Regions from separate parts of the Rossellomorea sp. QJM3NY_18 genome, predicted to be linked through region 1. Evidence: a T-box and tRNA genes for the amino acid it is inferred to sense, from the RefSeq annotation. Region 1 holds a T-box; the other regions hold tRNA genes.

The links. The T-box of region 1 lies ahead of AC0VXY_RS15530 (valine--tRNA ligase). A T-box ahead of a tRNA ligase gene usually reads a tRNA of that ligase, here a tRNA-Val.
Region 2: it encodes a tRNA-Val, which carries the amino acid that the T-box ahead of AC0VXY_RS15530 (valine--tRNA ligase) is inferred to sense. The anticodon was not compared.
Region 3: it encodes a tRNA-Val, which carries the amino acid that the T-box ahead of AC0VXY_RS15530 (valine--tRNA ligase) is inferred to sense. The anticodon was not compared.
Region 4: it encodes a tRNA-Val, which carries the amino acid that the T-box ahead of AC0VXY_RS15530 (valine--tRNA ligase) is inferred to sense. The anticodon was not compared.

What each region holds. Positions count from the first base shown of each region.
Region 1 covers NZ_CM149659.1:3,001,308-3,005,626, reverse strand. The annotation lists gene ysxE (spore coat protein YsxE) at 1-1,016, shown strand, start outside; gene AC0VXY_RS15535 (hypothetical protein) at 1,052-1,240, opposite strand; T-box leader at 1,405-1,631, shown strand; gene AC0VXY_RS15530 (valine--tRNA ligase) at 1,684-4,319, shown strand, end outside.
Region 2 covers NZ_CM149659.1:3,927,041-3,931,359, forward strand. The annotation lists tRNA gene AC0VXY_RS20270 (tRNA-Ala) at 1-38, opposite strand, end outside; tRNA gene AC0VXY_RS20275 (tRNA-Pro) at 46-122, opposite strand; tRNA gene AC0VXY_RS20280 (tRNA-Arg) at 128-204, opposite strand; tRNA gene AC0VXY_RS20285 (tRNA-Leu) at 298-386, opposite strand; tRNA gene AC0VXY_RS20290 (tRNA-Gly) at 392-466, opposite strand; tRNA gene AC0VXY_RS20295 (tRNA-Leu) at 475-559, opposite strand; tRNA gene AC0VXY_RS20300 (tRNA-Lys) at 625-700, opposite strand; tRNA gene AC0VXY_RS20305 (tRNA-Thr) at 712-787, opposite strand; tRNA gene AC0VXY_RS20310 (tRNA-Val) at 904-979, opposite strand; tRNA gene AC0VXY_RS20315 (tRNA-Glu) at 1,014-1,088, opposite strand; gene AC0VXY_RS20320 (class I SAM-dependent methyltransferase) at 1,506-3,572, opposite strand; gene AC0VXY_RS20325 (DUF948 domain-containing protein) at 3,682-4,044, shown strand; gene AC0VXY_RS20330 (DUF5658 family protein) at 4,088-4,319, opposite strand, start outside.
Region 3 covers NZ_CM149659.1:175,109-179,427, reverse strand. The annotation lists gene AC0VXY_RS01030 (anti-sigma factor family protein) at 1-612, opposite strand, end outside; gene sigW (RNA polymerase sigma factor SigW) at 628-1,191, opposite strand; gene AC0VXY_RS01020 (aspartyl-phosphate phosphatase Spo0E family protein) at 1,370-1,519, shown strand; gene rocF (arginase) at 1,576-2,478, opposite strand; tRNA gene AC0VXY_RS01010 (tRNA-Ala) at 2,735-2,810, opposite strand; tRNA gene AC0VXY_RS01005 (tRNA-Lys) at 2,855-2,927, opposite strand; tRNA gene AC0VXY_RS01000 (tRNA-Gln) at 2,932-3,006, opposite strand; tRNA gene AC0VXY_RS00995 (tRNA-Tyr) at 3,075-3,158, opposite strand; tRNA gene AC0VXY_RS00990 (tRNA-Thr) at 3,172-3,247, opposite strand; tRNA gene AC0VXY_RS00985 (tRNA-Val) at 3,352-3,427, opposite strand; tRNA gene AC0VXY_RS00980 (tRNA-Glu) at 3,469-3,543, opposite strand; tRNA gene AC0VXY_RS00975 (tRNA-Thr) at 3,563-3,635, opposite strand; tRNA gene AC0VXY_RS00970 (tRNA-Asn) at 3,638-3,712, opposite strand; rRNA gene rrf (5S ribosomal RNA) at 3,721-3,837, opposite strand; rRNA gene AC0VXY_RS00960 (23S ribosomal RNA) at 4,116-4,319, opposite strand, start outside.
Region 4 covers NZ_CM149659.1:102,586-106,904, reverse strand. The annotation lists rRNA gene AC0VXY_RS00565 (16S ribosomal RNA) at 161-1,711, opposite strand; tRNA gene AC0VXY_RS00560 (tRNA-Ala) at 1,874-1,949, opposite strand; tRNA gene AC0VXY_RS00555 (tRNA-Pro) at 1,958-2,034, opposite strand; tRNA gene AC0VXY_RS00550 (tRNA-Arg) at 2,040-2,116, opposite strand; tRNA gene AC0VXY_RS00545 (tRNA-Leu) at 2,181-2,269, opposite strand; tRNA gene AC0VXY_RS00540 (tRNA-Gly) at 2,275-2,349, opposite strand; tRNA gene AC0VXY_RS00535 (tRNA-Leu) at 2,358-2,442, opposite strand; tRNA gene AC0VXY_RS00530 (tRNA-Lys) at 2,477-2,552, opposite strand; tRNA gene AC0VXY_RS00525 (tRNA-Thr) at 2,588-2,663, opposite strand; tRNA gene AC0VXY_RS00520 (tRNA-Val) at 2,725-2,800, opposite strand; rRNA gene rrf (5S ribosomal RNA) at 2,813-2,929, opposite strand; rRNA gene AC0VXY_RS00510 (23S ribosomal RNA) at 3,041-4,319, opposite strand, start outside.

The DNA.
Region 1 (4,319 bases):
TGGAGGGATTGAAGCCTGTCTTGCAACCTTATGGGGTCGAACCTCATTTTGTTGAAAGCTACGGAAGGATTTCGAAGGTATTTTCAAATAAAGGCACTCTGGCCGTTAAACAGCTTCCAGCCCAAAATGGAGTGGACTTCGTCAGGAATGTACAAATGCTGTTTCAGCGAGGATATAATCGGATCGTACCGATTTATCCCACCTTGGATGGCCGTTATGCTGTATGGAATCAGGGGGATTTATATTATGTCATGCCCTGGCTGATGAACCAGGAGAGAGAAGATCAATTTGAAAAGCACCAAAAGATGTTCAGGGAATTGGCGAGGCTCCACACTCTTTCCTCCCACGAGGTGAAGATTGATAAGGAAGAGAGAGAATCCCATTATGAGCAGCTGACTTCGAGATGGGATAAAGAGCAGGCATTCCTGGATGAATACGTGGAAGCATGTGAAAAGACCACCTACATGTCCCCTTTTCAATTTCATTATTGCATGTATTACAAGGACGCTTCACAAGCGTTGAAGTTTTCCCGTAAAATGCTGGATGAATGGTACGAGGACACGAAGGAGCTGGAAAAGGTAAGGACCGTGATTACCCATGGAAAGGTTTCGACGGAGCACTTTTTATTCGATGAAAGGGGATTGGGGTATTTTCATAACTTTGAGAACTCAAAGATGGCTTCCCCGTTTCATGATCTCCTCCCATTCTTGTCGAGAACGTTGAAGACCTATCCTAAATACTATGAGGAATGTATTGAATGGCTCACCACCTACTTTCAGCATTTTACCGTCCGGAATGAAGAGCGTCTCCTGTTCATGAGCTACCTGGCTTATCCGAGCTCCGTCATTGCCGTTGTGGAAAAATACTTTCATACCCCGAAGGATAAGCGGAATGAACGGAAATCATTAAAGAAACTGCAACGTCACTATTGGTTACTGAAAAACACCGAATATGTGGTCATGCGCCTGGACGAGATGGAGAAACAGAAGAAGGAGCAGGCCGAGCAGGCTGAATAAAAAAAGGACTGACGAATCCACCTTTCGTCAGTTCCTTAAATCCAGTCGAAGTAAATGGCGAGGCCGATACCGATAAACAGGGTTAACAGAAGGACATCAAAAGTGGTTGGTAAGAGAATCGTGCGGATGCCTTGAAAGATGGTAAAAGGTATGATGAATTGCTTACATATTAATCGGGCATTCCCCATCCATTTCTGTAAGGTGTACTGGTTGATTTTTTTCATCATCATCCACTCACTTTCCTGGGTATATTCACTACTTTATCTTATGAATCGGGGATGGAATGGTGCCTATGTATGGGCGAAATGAATATTTTTCAATGAAAATGCCAATAATGATTGACGAAAGTTTATCTTATCCTATACTATAATGAGTAACTAAATAATCATGAAAAGCAATGAACAGGAAGAGTACATTGATCCTTACTTTCAGAGAGGAAAATCGTTTGCTGAGAGATTTTCTACGTTAAGACAATGGAAGGTCGCCTGAAGAGCTGTTTCTATGAATGTCAGTAGTAGAAGCCGGTTAAAAGCCGTTATAATCGTCAAGAGTTCAGGAGGCCTATTTCTCCTGAGAAAAAAGGTGGTACCGCGAATGGAATCCTTCGTCCTTTTCACAGGACGGGGGATTTTTTTATTTTTTTTAGAACGATATAGGAGGAAATCACATGGAAACTCAAGATCAACAATTATCAATGCCGACAAAATATGATCCGAATGCCATTGAACAGGGCCGGTACAAATGGTGGCTTGAAGGGAAATTCTTCGAAGCGACAAACGATAAGGAGAAGGAACCGTACACCATCGTCATCCCGCCTCCGAACGTAACGGGGAAACTTCATCTTGGTCATGCCTGGGATACAGCGCTGCAGGACATCCTGACAAGAATGAAACGCATGCAGGGGTACGATGTACTTTGGCTGCCCGGTATGGACCATGCCGGAATCGCCACACAGGCGAAAGTGGATGAAAAACTTCGCAGCCAGGGTATTTCACGCTATGACCTCGGTCGTGAGAAATTCGTGGAGGAAACGTGGAAATGGAAAGAAGAATATGCCGAGCACATCCGCCAGCAATGGGCGAAAGTCGGACTGGGACTGGATTACAGCCGCGAACGCTTCACACTTGATGAAGGCCTGTCCGATGCGGTTCAAAAGGTATTCATCGACCTTTACAATAAAGGGTTGATCTACCGCGGGGAATATATCATCAACTGGGATCCTGCGACCAAGACGGCACTATCTGATATCGAAGTAATTCATAAAGATGTCCAGGGTGCATTTTATCACATGAGATACCCATTGGCAGACGGAAGCGGTCACATTGAAATCGCGACAACCCGTCCTGAAACGATGCTTGGGGACACGGCGGTTGCTGTACATCCGGAAGACGACCGTTACAAGCACCTCATCGGCAAAAAAGTTACTCTTCCAATCGTAGGACGGGAAATCCCGATCGTCGGTGACGATTATGTGGACATGGAATTCGGTTCCGGCGCGGTGAAAATCACACCTGCCCATGACCCGAATGACTTTGAAATCGGGAACCGTCATAATCTTGAACGCATCCTTGTGATGAATGAAGATGGTACGATGAATGATATGGCTGATATATATAACGGCATGGACCGTTTTGACTGCCGTAAGCAGATTGTGAAGGACCTTCAGGACGCCGGTGTATTGTTCAAGATTGAAGAGCATATGCATTCGGTGGGGCATTCGGAGCGAAGCGGGGCAGTGGTTGAACCTTATCTTTCAACTCAATGGTTCGTTAAGATGGATCCATTAGCTGAAGAAGCGGTGAAACTTCAAGAAGGTGAAAATAAGATTAACTTTGTACCTGACCGATTTGAAACATCTTACTTACGCTGGATGGAAAACACCCGTGACTGGTGCATTTCACGTCAATTATGGTGGGGGCACAGAATCCCGGCATGGTACCACAATGAAACGGGAGAATTATATGTAGGGAAAGACGCGCCAAAAGACATTGAAAACTGGACACAAGAAGAAGATGTGTTGGACACTTGGTTCAGCTCAGCACTATGGCCTTTCTCAACGATGGGCTGGCCGGATCTGAATGCAGAAGACTTTAAGCGTTACTACCCAACCAATACTCTTGTTACAGGGTATGACATCATCGGATTCTGGGTATCCCGAATGATATTCCAAGGATTAGAGTTTACTGGTGAAAGACCATTTAAAGATGTTCTTATTCATGGGTTAGTGCGTGATGCCGATGGCCGTAAGATGAGTAAATCATTAGGAAACGGTGTAGACCCGATGGATGTCATCGAAAAATACGGTTCCGATTCCCTTCGTTACTTCCTGACAACTGGAAGCTCACCGGGACAGGATCTGCGCTTCTCATTTGAAAAGGTTGAGTCGGTTTGGAATTTTGCGAACAAGATCTGGAACGCATCCCGTTTTGCACTGATGAACATGGATGGCATGACATACGACGAAATCGATTTATCAGGTGAAAAGTCCGTAGCCGATAAATGGATCCTCACCCGATTAAATGAAACGATTGAAACGGTGACACGACTGGCAGATCGTTATGAATTCGGTGAAGTGGGACGCTTATTATACAACTTCATCTGGGATGATTTCTGTGACTGGTACATTGAAATGGCTAAACTGCCTCTATACGGTGAAGACGAAGCTGCGAAGAAGACGACCCGTTCAATTCTGGCTTATGTTCTCGACAACACCATGAGACTGCTGCACCCATTTATGCCGTTTATTACCGAGGAAATATGGCAGAACTTGCCGCATCAAGGCGAATCGATCACTGTAGCGGCTTGGCCGACGGTTGACGATAAGCTGACAGACAAAGCGGCTGCAGAAGAGATGAAGCTCCTGGTTGATATCATCCGTGCCGTACGGAATGTTCGTGCAGAAGTAAATACACCGATGAGCAAGCAGATCAACTTGATGCTGAAAGCAAAAGACGCACATACCCTGACGATTATCGAAAAGAATCAATCGTATATCGAGAAATTCTGTAACCCTGAAAAGCTTGAGATGGGTACGGATCTCGAAGCACCGGAAAAAGCGATGACGGCAGTCGTGACAGGCGTTGATCTGTACCTTCCATTAGAAGGGCTGATCAATATCGAAGAAGAAATCGCACGTCTTCAAAAAGAACTGGATAAATGGACGAAGGAAGTATCCCGTGTCCAAGGCAAGCTTAACAATGAAAAGTTTGTAAGCAAAGCACCTCAGAAAGTAGTGGACGAGGAAAAAGAGAAAGAGAAAGATTATTTAGAGAAACAAGCGACTGTAAAAGCGAGAATCGAAGA
Region 2 (4,319 bases), 930 kb from region 1:
GTGCAAAGCAGGCGCTCTCCCAGCTGAGCTAAGGCCCCAAAGAAGTGGTCGGGAAGACAGGATTCGAACCTGCGACCCCTTGGTCCCAAACCAAGTGCTCTACCAAGCTGAGCTACTTCCCGATATTTGGCGCGCCCGAGAGGAGTCGAACCCCTAACCTTTTGATCCGTAGTCAAACGCTCTATCCAATTGAGCTACGGGCGCAGAATGAAATATAGTTTTTTCAATAAGTAACGTAAGGATAGATATTTTGCTGGTGCAAATTAATGATAGTTATTTTGCTTTCGCAAAAAACTTTGGTGCCGAGGACCGGAATCGAACCGGTACGGTAGTCACCTACCGCAGGATTTTAAGTCCTGTGCGTCTGCCAGTTCCGCCACCCCGGCTAGTTTGGAGCGGAAGACGGGATTCGAACCCGCGACCCCCACCTTGGCAAGGTGGTGTTCTACCACTGAACTACTTCCGCAACAAAAATGGTGCGGGTGAAGGGACTTGAACCCCCACGCCTTGCGGCGCCAGATCCTAAGTCTGGTGCGTCTGCCAATTCCGCCACACCCGCATGAATCTTTGTTTTTCACATCGAAGAAAAACAATGGTAAGATATTTTGCCGAGGCAAAAATCTTTGGTGAGCCATGAAGGATTCGAACCTTCGACCCTCTGATTAAAAGTCAGATGCTCTACCAACTGAGCTAATGGCTCATAAAACCAAATGGTGCCGGCAAGAGGACTTGAACCCCCAACCTACTGATTACAAGTCAGTTGCTCTACCAGTTGAGCTACACCGGCGTGTATAATCGTCTATTAAATTCCGCTTAACGAAAGTAATTCCTCGAAGCAGTTCAAGAAAAGATATTTTGCTGGCGCAAAATTTAATGAAGTTTATTTTACTTTCGTAAAAAACTTGGTGGAGGATGACGGGATCGAACCGCCGACCCTCTGCTTGTAAGGCAGATGCTCTCCCAGCTGAGCTAATCCTCCATATTAATGAGCTATTATTTGTTTGTTAAAAAATTGGTGACCCATACGGGATTCGAACCCGTGTTACCGCCGTGAAAGGGCGGTGTCTTAACCGCTTGACCAATGGGCCGATATTTTGAAAAAATCCCGTTCAAGGACATGTATTACTATATCAATTAATTTCGCAGAAGTCAACTTCTAATTAACAGTTAAAGAACACCTTTTCGGATCTACTAATTATAGCATTTTGTATGCCGAAAAAGAATATACCATATCTTCAAAGAGTATATCAATAGATATTTTTAACCTTCATTAATTTTTTCTGATTCTAATGTTAAATGTGCAGGAGTAGATCTGCAATGTTTTATACTTTCCTAGAAGAGATAGCTTGCATTATTTTAAACAATCGTTTGTTTAGTCGGTTTCCATCTTGTCTTATAAGGGATTTACCCATTAATCAAACGTTTGTTTAATAAATTTTTATAATACTGAATCGATAAACAGATCTCACCCTTTATCACCCAGAGTGAGATCTGTTAGCATAGTGTTATTTCTTCTCAATCACTATAAAACACGTACTATCCGGAAGGCGCGCCGGCTTTCCTGTTTCATCGGTAAGCTCGATTTTATGGGCTAAATGTTCTTCGTATCCTTCTTGCAGGTAATGTTCAAATACCATAATTTCAACCTGACCTCCGAGCGTCGCCTGGATAAATTCCCGAAAGGCAGATGGGGTGAAATATCCGAATTGTTCCTGTACTTCATGGGGGTAAGCTTCTTCTCCCCACGTATACGTATAGAGAAATTCCATCGCATCGTTTACATTGAGAAGGACAGCATTGTCTCCCGCTGAACGATAAGTGATCGACCTCCCCTTGAAGTCCCCAACGTACCTCTTGAAGAAGGAAAGGCCGTGTGCGTCTTTAAAGCGAATGATCCGTTTCTCTTCCACTGGCTCTGTCATGATGCCGTCCCGGATGATGATCCTTCCTTTTGGCCTGAGAGCTTTAAGGGAACTCTTTAAGGTTTGGGCAATGACCCCATGATTGAACTTTTCACCTTCGTACGGGATGTAGGAGAACATCTCATGGAGGATCGACGAGAATACGATCGTGTCGGCCCCTGCCTCCCCGATGTAGTTTTCAAGCTTTAGGGCATCCCCCTGCATGACTTCCCAAGGGGCACTTTCCCTTTGCTTCTTCCGTTTCAGTTCCTCCACCACATTGACGGCAATGTCAATTCCGATGACGGTGGCCCCGGGGTGGTGACGGGTCAACAGGTCCAGCATGACCCCACCCCCCGGACCGATATCAACCATTGTCTTTCCTACAGCGTAATCTGAAATCTTTTTCTTGAAGTCCTGCGAGCTGTTCATATCACTTAGGTAGGTTTGTTCATTGTTCAGCCTGTCGTAAGCATCCTTCCTGAAGTTGAACAGGTCATATAACAGGACGATGGCCCGATCATAAAGAGGTGATTTTTCAGCTTCCTGGCAGAATTCAATCAGCTTCTCCCCTGCCCGTGAAAAAGAAAACCCGACACTCGCCATTTCTTCCTGTTCATGAAAGGGCACTGCCCTCAACTGCACATGCTCATTTGCTGGATGTTTCCCATGGACGATTTCTTCAATTGTGCACTCGTCAAGATATGATTCTATGATTCTTTTTTTATAGACATTGACGGTCTTTCGGCCTTTATAGTCGTAATACAGTTCCTTCATCATGGGCTCAAAGGAAAGCTGTTCCAAGGCACCCTCCCGTGTCTGTCTTTCAATGAGCAGAAAGATCTTGATAAATTCTTCAAATGTAAAATCCGTAAGGGACGCTTCTACATACCACATATCCGTTTTCTTAAAAAAACGTACCAGTAGCTTTTCTGCATCGGGATTGGAACTCAGCCATTCATCGTATACAGCGTCCAAGTTTTCCCCGCGCAAAGAAGCAAGATTCCGCAGCCTTCGAAGTCTTTCTTGAAAGGTTTGCTCTTTGGACATTTCCCCGTCACAAATCCAGCGGTTCACTTCTTCCATTTCCTTTTGAACCGAACTCCAGATCTCAGGGGATACTCCCGCTACAATACATTGATTCAGTGTATACAGAAGGTGAAACATTTCTGGTGTGGCTACTTTTAGCAGAGGCTTCATGGATGAGTACCTGACTTCACCCCGTATGTATTGACCGGCGAGACCGTGTGTCAGGATCAGCACGTATAGCAGCTCCTCCCGCTCACGATTACGTTTTGATTCAGGTAGTTTTTCCATTTCCGAGGCATAAATTTGGGCCGACCCGATATTATGAATGGCGAGGTGAAAGCCATGATCAAGCCACTCTCTCCGTTGGTGGGGTAGGCCGCACTTAGCCGTTTCGCTCCACATGAGGACTTCTTCCACTAACCCTTTCTCTTCTTGGGGCAGACCCAACCCGTCCAGTACTTGGAGTGTTCTCTCTACGTATTCCAGGACCGGATTTTGTGCCATCTGTTCAAGCGATTCGACTTGTTCAAGGTTCACATTCTTCTCTTTCGTAAGAGAAAGGTATTTGAGCCACGTATGTTCCCGCAGTATGAGTGTATTTCCTAATTTCAGTTCGGCGATTGCACGTAAGGATGAAAGCATCGTTTTCGCTCCCTCTTTCTAGTTATTTATCCATCATACCTCACTCTGGGAAGGAATGTCTGAATTTCCTTTTTCATAGACTTAATGTAAAGGAAGGGAGCTGGTCTCAATGCTTGAGTGGAGCGCGGCTATCGCAGCCGTTGCATTTACGATTCTCGTTGCTTATTTGATTTTGACATTAAGACGAGTCATGAATACGCTGGACGAAACGAAAAAGACGCTGTCTGACACGAGGAACGCCGTAAACGGCATTACTGAGGAAGCAGAAGAACTGATTCATACCGCCAATCAAATTTCTGTTGATGTAAAAGGAAAGATGAAAGCCGTTGATCCGTTGGTGGAAAGTGCACATGATGTCGGGGACATGATTCAGAGTGTGACAAGCTCCGTGAAAAGAGCAGCATCGCAAAACCGCACTCCGAAGACCATCCACACTCAGGAAAGCAAACCGGTGCAGATTAAATTGAAGTAATTGGAAAAGGGGCTGAAACGGCCTCTTTTATTTTTGTCCATTCTCAAGCAAGTCCACCTGCTACCTCCAACAACCAGTACCCATGCATGAGAAAAACACAGCTGTAGGACACTGCCGCAAAGACTGACACGAGAAGCAACACTCTTGACGACCGTTTATCCGTTTTAAGATGAAAAAGAAGGAACAGCAAAACGAACGAGAGACCGACCTTCAACAGTAGAAACAACCAAGGGTCCGTGAGATAAAGGGTATGCATGAGGGGATTGGATTCTGAT
Region 3 (4,319 bases), 1.5 Mb from region 1:
CGAATTTCCCCAATCCAACGTGTCTTTAGCCCCTTTTTTGATCTGGTACCAAAGCCACTCAAACGCCTCATCGATTTCATGGATCTCTCCTGTCACACTGCCTGCAGAAGCCAAATATTGCTTACCGTTGATGACGGTCACGTTCCCTGTGACTTTTCCTTCTATTTTCACATCTCCGTTACGGACGGTCAAGTCACCCTTGACGACTTCCCCCTCAGGTACGACAACCGTATGATCCTGAACGACTAATTTAGTATTTTTCGTAAATGAGAAGTCCTCATCATTCCAGGAGGTAAGGAAACTTCCTGTCATAAAGAAAAGGAACAGGGCCGCAGCCGTAAGTAGCGGGTGGTGACGGAACCATCTTTGTACCCCTACCTTCTTCTTCTCTTTCGGTAACCCCGCCATGACTTTATCTGTAAAGTCTGCAGAAGCACTGATATGAGATGTGCTTTGTACAAACGCAATCGCTTTTTTCAGCTCATGGAAATGATGCTGACACTCACTGCATTCCTGCAAATGATGTTTCAGCGTTTCTTCTTTTTCCCTATTTAAGTCTCCATCTAAATAATCGTGCATATAGTCGATGATTTCTTCAGGACAAGGCTTCATGTTCACTCACCCTCTCTACAGTGATCGTAATTGTTTTCTGAGAGCTTCCCGCCCTCTATGTACTCTCGTTTTAACCGTTCCTAACGGTAAATCCAGGATGTCGCTGATTTCTTGAAGCGGGAGCTCTTCAATGTATTTTAAAACGATGACCGAGCGATATTTCTCCGGTAACTTGGAAATTTCTTTTTGTATGGTCTCCTGCAACTCCATATTCTCCACTTCATCTTCAGGGAGCTGAACATCAGCAGCCACCTGTGAGTACATCGTCAATCCTTCCGTTCCTGCCACCTCTGCATCCAGGAAGTAATCCGGTTTCTTCTTACGGATCCGGTCGATACACAGATTCGTCGCAATCCTGAACAGCCAGGTCGAAAACTTTCTCTTTTGATTAAATGTCTCTATATTTACGTATGCCCTAATAAATGCCTCTTGCGCGATATCCTCTGCTTCATGACGATTCCCAAGCATCCGGAAGCAAATTTGGAATACTTTATCTTTATAAAGCTCGACCAATTCTGCAAAGGCATTTTGATCACCTTTCAATACTTGTTTTATCCGTTTGTTCACTAACGCTTCCATTTCACAACCTCCGCTCTATGCGGCTATATTTATATACGTAGTACCCTATCAAAAGGTTTCAATTATTTTATATTATTATCCTAACAAATTTTCAGGGAAATGTGTTTACATTTATTAGAAAAGGGGTATAAAGGAACTACTATTTCTATTGCGGGAGGATCTCGAAATGAGGAGAAGAATGAATGATTTATTATTTCAAATTGAAGACTGCCGTCGCCAAATGGTCGAACTAGCATTAAAGTCTTCCTTTGCCGATGAGCAAGTAGTTGATTTGAGTACTCGTCTTGACGATCTGTTAAATCAATATCAAGTGGTCAAGCACCATTGAAGGAAAATAGATGAAGGCTGGAATCCATAGAGGGTTCCAGCCTTTTTTGAATTTACTTATAGTAACTTTTCTCCAAAAAGAGATCCCATTAATGCAACAGCAACCGTAGCCGTTTTATTCTTTTCATCCAGGATAGGATTTACCTCAACGAATTCAGCAGAAGTGATCAATCCGGATTCCTCAAGCATCTCCATCGCCAGATGACTCTCCCGGTAGCTGATCCCCCCAAGGACAGGTGTGCCTACTCCTGGGGCATCACTTGGATCCAACCCATCTAAATCAAGTGATAGATGAACCCCATCCGTTCTTCCCTTCAAGTAATCAATGGACTCTTCCATAACCCTTGTCATACCCAGGCGGTCGATTTCATGCATCGTATACACTTTGATGCCTTTTTCCTTAATTAACTCTCTTTCTCCTTCATCTAAAGAACGCGCTCCGATGATGACAATGTTCTCAGGTTTGATCTTTGGAGAACTTTGCCCGATACCCGTTAACTCCTCGTGGCCGATCCCAAGGCTCACTGCAAGCGGCATCCCATGGATATTTCCGGACGGAGATGTATCTCCCGTATTTAAATCACCGTGGGCGTCATACCAAATCACCCCTAAATTCTCATAATGAGGGGAAACACCTGCCAATGTTCCAATCGCAATGCTGTGATCACCGCCAAAGATCAATGGGAAATCCCCGCTGCCAATGACCTCATTCACCTTACCGGCAAGTGTTTCACTCGCTTCAGCAACCGCTTTCAAATTTCGTAAATTTGTATCAGGATTATTATGTACACGCTCAGCTTGACCAATCTCTATATCACCCAGGTCTTTAATGTCATATCCGAGATTCTCAAGTCTCTCAACAATACCTGCATAACGAATGGCACTCGGTCCCATGTCCACACCTCTACGCATTTGACCTAAATCCATCGGTACACCAATAATTGAAATATTTCTTTTCATCAAAAATTCCCCCTATTCTAAATTTACGTCCTGTCCCTATTGTATCCCTAGTGGGACCGATGACTCAACCGGACAGGATTGTGCATATATATGCGTGGACAGAGGGGTTTTTGATGATTGGGTGTGTAAGAATATTAGTTAAACAAAAAAACCTCAAATCTCCTAAAAGATTCGAGGTCCAGTCATGTCGTATGTATGATGATTTTTTCGCTTCGTTCGTTAGCGGATAAAGATTTCTGCATTTGCAAAATATCTTTGGTGGAGCCTAGCGGGATCGAACCGCTGACCTCCTGCGTGCAAAGCAGGCGCTCTCCCAGCTGAGCTAAGGCCCCATATAGAGAAATTCTCACACCAAGAGATGTGAGAAAATGTGTGATGAGCCATGAAGGATTCGAACCTTCGACCCTCTGATTAAAAGTCAGATGCTCTACCAACTGAGCTAATGGCTCGTAATGGCTGGGCTAGCTGGATTCGAACCAACGCATGTCGCAGTCAAAGTGCGATGCCTTACCGCTTGGCTATAGCCCAATAATTACGTGAATGGCATAAAAAAGGGACATTTATAGGATGTCCATTTTACACTGAAATATACAAAATGGTGGAGGGGGGCAGATTCGAACTGCCGAACCCGAAGGAGCGGATTTACAGTCCGCCGCGTTTAGCCACTTCGCTACCCCTCCAGCTATAAAACAATGGTGCCGGCAAGAGGACTTGAACCCCCAACCTACTGATTACAAGTCAGTTGCTCTACCAGTTGAGCTACACCGGCATATATAAACTTGTGATGAATACTGCGTAATGAAAGCATTTCATGGAAAGATATTTTGCTAACGCAAAATCCAATGAAGTTTATTTTACTTTCGTAAAAAAACCTGGTGGAGGATGACGGGATCGAACCGCCGACCCTCTGCTTGTAAGGCAGATGCTCTCCCAGCTGAGCTAATCCTCCGTTATGTATATATATATTTTCTTTTTCCTTCAAAAAGAAAATGGTGACCCATACGGGATTCGAACCCGTGTTACCGCCGTGAAAGGGCGGTGTCTTAACCGCTTGACCAATGGGCCGGTTTGTTAAAAAAATAAAAGCTTCCAACCGGGCTCGAACCGGTGACCTCTTCCTTACCATGGAAGCACTCTACCTGCTGAGCTATGGAAGCAATGGCTCCGCAGGCAAGATTCGAACTTGCGACCGATCGGTTAACAGCCGATAGCTCTACCACTGAGCTACTGCGGAATGATTTGGCCTGGCGACGTCCTACTCTCACAGGGGGAGATCCCCCAACTACCATCGGCGCTGAAGAGCTTAACTTCCGTGTTCGGCATGGGAACGGGTGTGACCTCTTCGCCATTATCACCAGACATATTGCTTACAATGACAAATATTATTATATAATATTTTCAGTAAAAATCAAGGTATAAATGAAAATTCATTCCCTGAAAACTAGATAAAGAATTGATGTCAAGAAAGCCGAATATCGACCAATGTTGTATCTACTATTACAAGTAGACAGTAATCCAGCTCCGGCGGCTAGAGACTCGAGGTCATTTCAGTTCAATCAGCTGAGGGGAAAAAGCACCCTCTTCTGATTGCCCAGAAATGCTTGTCGTCTCTGTTCAAGCCGCCTCCGCTTTATAATGTGGTTAAGTCCTCGATCGATTAGTATCAGTCAACTCCACATGTCGCCATGCTTCCATCTCTGACCTATCTACCTAGTCATCTTCTAGGGATCTTACTCACTTACGTGATGGGAAATCTCATCTCGAGGGGGGCTTCATGCTTAGATGCTTTCAGCACTTATCCCTTCCGCACATAGCTACCCAGCGATGCCTTTGGCAAGACA
Region 4 (4,319 bases), 1.4 Mb from region 1:
AATTTATCTTTATCTAGTTTTCAAAGAACAAATCCTTTTTTATCTCTTAAGAGACAAAAAGTTTTGATGGTGGTTATTTTGCTGTCGCAAAAAACCTTGTTGAACCATCAAAACTGAACAAAACTTCGACGTGTCAAACGTTTTTGTAAATCTTCCTTAGAAAGGAGGTGATCCAGCCGCACCTTCCGATACGGCTACCTTGTTACGACTTCACCCCAATCATCTGTCCCACCTTAGGCGGCTGGCTCCAAAAGGTTACCTCACCGACTTCGGGTGTTACAAACTCTCGTGGTGTGACGGGCGGTGTGTACAAGGCCCGGGAACGTATTCACCGCGGCATGCTGATCCGCGATTACTAGCGATTCCAGCTTCATGTAGGCGAGTTGCAGCCTACAATCCGAACTGAGAACGGTTTTATGGGATTGGCTAAACCTCGCGGTCTTGCTGCCCTTTGTACCGTCCATTGTAGCACGTGTGTAGCCCAGGTCATAAGGGGCATGATGATTTGACGTCATCCCCACCTTCCTCCGGTTTGTCACCGGCAGTCATCTTAGAGTGCCCAACTGAATGCTGGCAACTAAGATCAAGGGTTGCGCTCGTTGCGGGACTTAACCCAACATCTCACGACACGAGCTGACGACAACCATGCACCACCTGTCACTCTGTCCCCCGAAGGGGAAAGCCCTATCTCTAGGGTTGTCAGAGGATGTCAAGACCTGGTAAGGTTCTTCGCGTTGCTTCGAATTAAACCACATGCTCCACCGCTTGTGCGGGCCCCCGTCAATTCCTTTGAGTTTCAGTCTTGCGACCGTACTCCCCAGGCGGAGTGCTTAATGCGTTAGCTGCAGCACTAAGGGGCGGAAACCCCCTAACACTTAGCACTCATCGTTTACGGCGTGGACTACCAGGGTATCTAATCCTGTTTGCTCCCCACGCTTTCGCGCCTCAGTGTCAGTTACAGACCAGAAAGTCGCCTTCGCCACTGGTGTTCCTCCAAATATCTACGCATTTCACCGCTACACTTGGAATTCCACTTTCCTCTTCTGCACTCAAGTTCCCCAGTTTCCAATGACCCTCCACGGTTGAGCCGTGGGCTTTCACATCAGACTTAAGAAACCACCTGCGCGCGCTTTACGCCCAATAATTCCGGACAACGCTTGCCACCTACGTATTACCGCGGCTGCTGGCACGTAGTTAGCCGTGGCTTTCTGGTTAGGTACCGTCAAGGTGCCGCCCTATTCGAACGGCACTTGTTCTTCCCTAACAACAGAGCTTTACGATCCGAAAACCTTCATCACTCACGCGGCGTTGCTCCGTCAGACTTTCGTCCATTGCGGAAGATTCCCTACTGCTGCCTCCCGTAGGAGTCTGGGCCGTGTCTCAGTCCCAGTGTGGCCGATCACCCTCTCAGGTCGGCTACGCATCGTGGCCTTGGTGAGCCGTTACCTCACCAACTAGCTAATGCGCCGCGGGTCCATCTGTAAGTGATAGCCGAAGCCACCTTTCAACATTTCCTCATGCGAGGAAATGAGTTATCCGGTATTAGCCCCGGTTTCCCGGAGTTATCCCAGTCTTACAGGCAGGTTACCCACGTGTTACTCACCCGTCCGCCGCTGATATCAGGGAGCAAGCTCCCTTCAATCCGCTCGACTTGCATGTATTAGGCACGCCGCCAGCGTTCGTCCTGAGCCAGGATCAAACTCTCCGATAAAAGTTTGAATAGCTCTTTAAAAATAAATCTAGAATTAACGTTGACGTATTGTCTTGTTTTGTTCAGTTTTCAAGGTTCAATGTGTATGTGCTTCGTTTGAAGCGACTTAATAATCATATCATTTCCACTCATTGAGTGTCAATAACTTTTTTAAAAACTTTTTGGTGGAGCCTAGCGGGATCGAACCGCTGACCTCCTGCGTGCAAAGCAGGCGCTCTCCCAGCTGAGCTAAGGCCCCAAATAAGGTGGTCGGGAAGACAGGATTCGAACCTGCGACCCCTTGGTCCCAAACCAAGTGCTCTACCAAGCTGAGCTACTTCCCGATATATGGCGCGCCCGAGAGGAGTCGAACCCCTAACCTTTTGATCCGTAGTCAAACGCTCTATCCAATTGAGCTACGGGCGCAAAATAATTATAGTTTTTCCAATAAGCATCGTAAGGATAGATATTTTGCTGACGCAAAAATCTTTGGTGCCGAGGACCGGAATCGAACCGGTACGGTAGTCACCTACCGCAGGATTTTAAGTCCTGTGCGTCTGCCAGTTCCGCCACCCCGGCTAGCTTGGAGCGGAAGACGGGATTCGAACCCGCGACCCCCACCTTGGCAAGGTGGTGTTCTACCACTGAACTACTTCCGCGCTAGTATTGGTGCGGGTGAAGGGACTTGAACCCCCACGCCTTGCGGCGCCAGATCCTAAGTCTGGTGCGTCTGCCAATTCCGCCACACCCGCAAATGGTAAGATATTTTGCTGACGCAAAAATCTATGGTGAGCCATGAAGGATTCGAACCTTCGACCCTCTGATTAAAAGTCAGATGCTCTACCAACTGAGCTAATGGCTCCTAAAATTAAAAAAAGACACAAAATAAAAAACCAATGGTGCCGGCAAGAGGACTTGAACCCCCAACCTACTGATTACAAGTCAGTTGCTCTACCAGTTGAGCTACACCGGCATGGGTAGAAAATTTGCTTAGGCAAATTGAATGAAGTTTATTTTACTTTCGTAAAAAAACATGGTGGAGGATGACGGGATCGAACCGCCGACCCTCTGCTTGTAAGGCAGATGCTCTCCCAGCTGAGCTAATCCTCCGAAATATGTATCGCCTGGCGACGTCCTACTCTCACAGGGGGAGATCCCCCAACTACCATCGGCGCTGAAGAGCTTAACTTCCGTGTTCGGCATGGGAACGGGTGTGACCTCTTCGCCATTGTCACCAGACGACTATTCAATTGAAGGGATTGTTCCTTCAAAACTAGATAAAGAATTGATAATTGATGTCAAGAAAGCCGAATATCGACCCATTGTTGTTCATTAAAATAATGACTCTTTGTGGTTAAGTCCTCGATCGATTAGTATCAGTCAACTCCACATGTCGCCATGCTTCCATCTCTGACCTATCTACCTAGTCATCTTCTAGGGATCTTACTCACTTACGTGATGGGAAATCTCATCTCGAGGGGGGCTTCATGCTTAGATGCTTTCAGCACTTATCCCTTCCGCACATAGCTACCCAGCGATGCCTTTGGCAAGACAACTGGTACACCAGCGGTGCGTCCATCCCGGTCCTCTCGTACTAAGGACAGCTCCTCTCAAATTTCCTGCGCCCACGACGGATAGGGACCGAACTGTCTCACGACGTTCTGAACCCAGCTCGCGTACCGCTTTAATGGGCGAACAGCCCAACCCTTGGGACCGACTACAGCCCCAGGATGCGATGAGCCGACATCGAGGTGCCAAACCTCCCCGTCGATGTGGACTCTTGGGGGAGATAAGCCTGTTATCCCCGGGGTAGCTTTTATCCGTTGAGCGATGGCCCTTCCATGCGGAACCACCGGATCACTAAGCCCGACTTTCGTCCCTGCTCGACTTGTAGGTCTCGCAGTCAAGCTCCCTTGTGCCTTTACACTCTGCGAATGATTTCCAACCATTCTGAGGGAACCTTTGGGCGCCTCCGTTACTCTTTAGGAGGCGACCGCCCCAGTCAAACTGCCCACCTGACACTGTCTCCCACCCCGATAAGGGGCGCGGGTTAGAATTTCAATACAGCCAGGGTAGTATCCCACCGATGCCTCCACCGAAGCTGGCGCTCCGGTTTCCAAGGCTCCTACCTATCCTGTACAAGCTGTACCAAAATTCAATATCAGGCTACAGTAAAGCTCCACGGGGTCTTTCCGTCCTGTCGCGGGTAACCTGCATCTTCACAGGTACTATAATTTCACCGAGTCTCTCGTTGAGACAGTGCCCAGATCGTTACGCCTTTCGTGCGGGTCGGAACTTACCCGACAAGGAATTTCGCTACCTTAGGACCGTTATAGTTACGGCCGCCGTTTACTGGGGCTTCGATTCGCACCTTCGCTTACGCTAAGCACTCCTCTTAACCTTCCAGCACCGGGCAGGCGTCAGCCCCTATACTTCGCCTTACGGCTTCGCAGAGACCTGTGTTTTTGCTAAACAGTCGCCTGGGCCTATTCACTGCGGCTCTCTCGGGCTTGCACCCTACCAGAGCACCCCTTCTCCCGAAGTTACGGGGTCATTTTGCCGAGTTCCTTAACGAGAGTTCTCTCGCTCACCTTAGGATTCTCTCCTCGCCTACCTGTGTCGGTTTGCG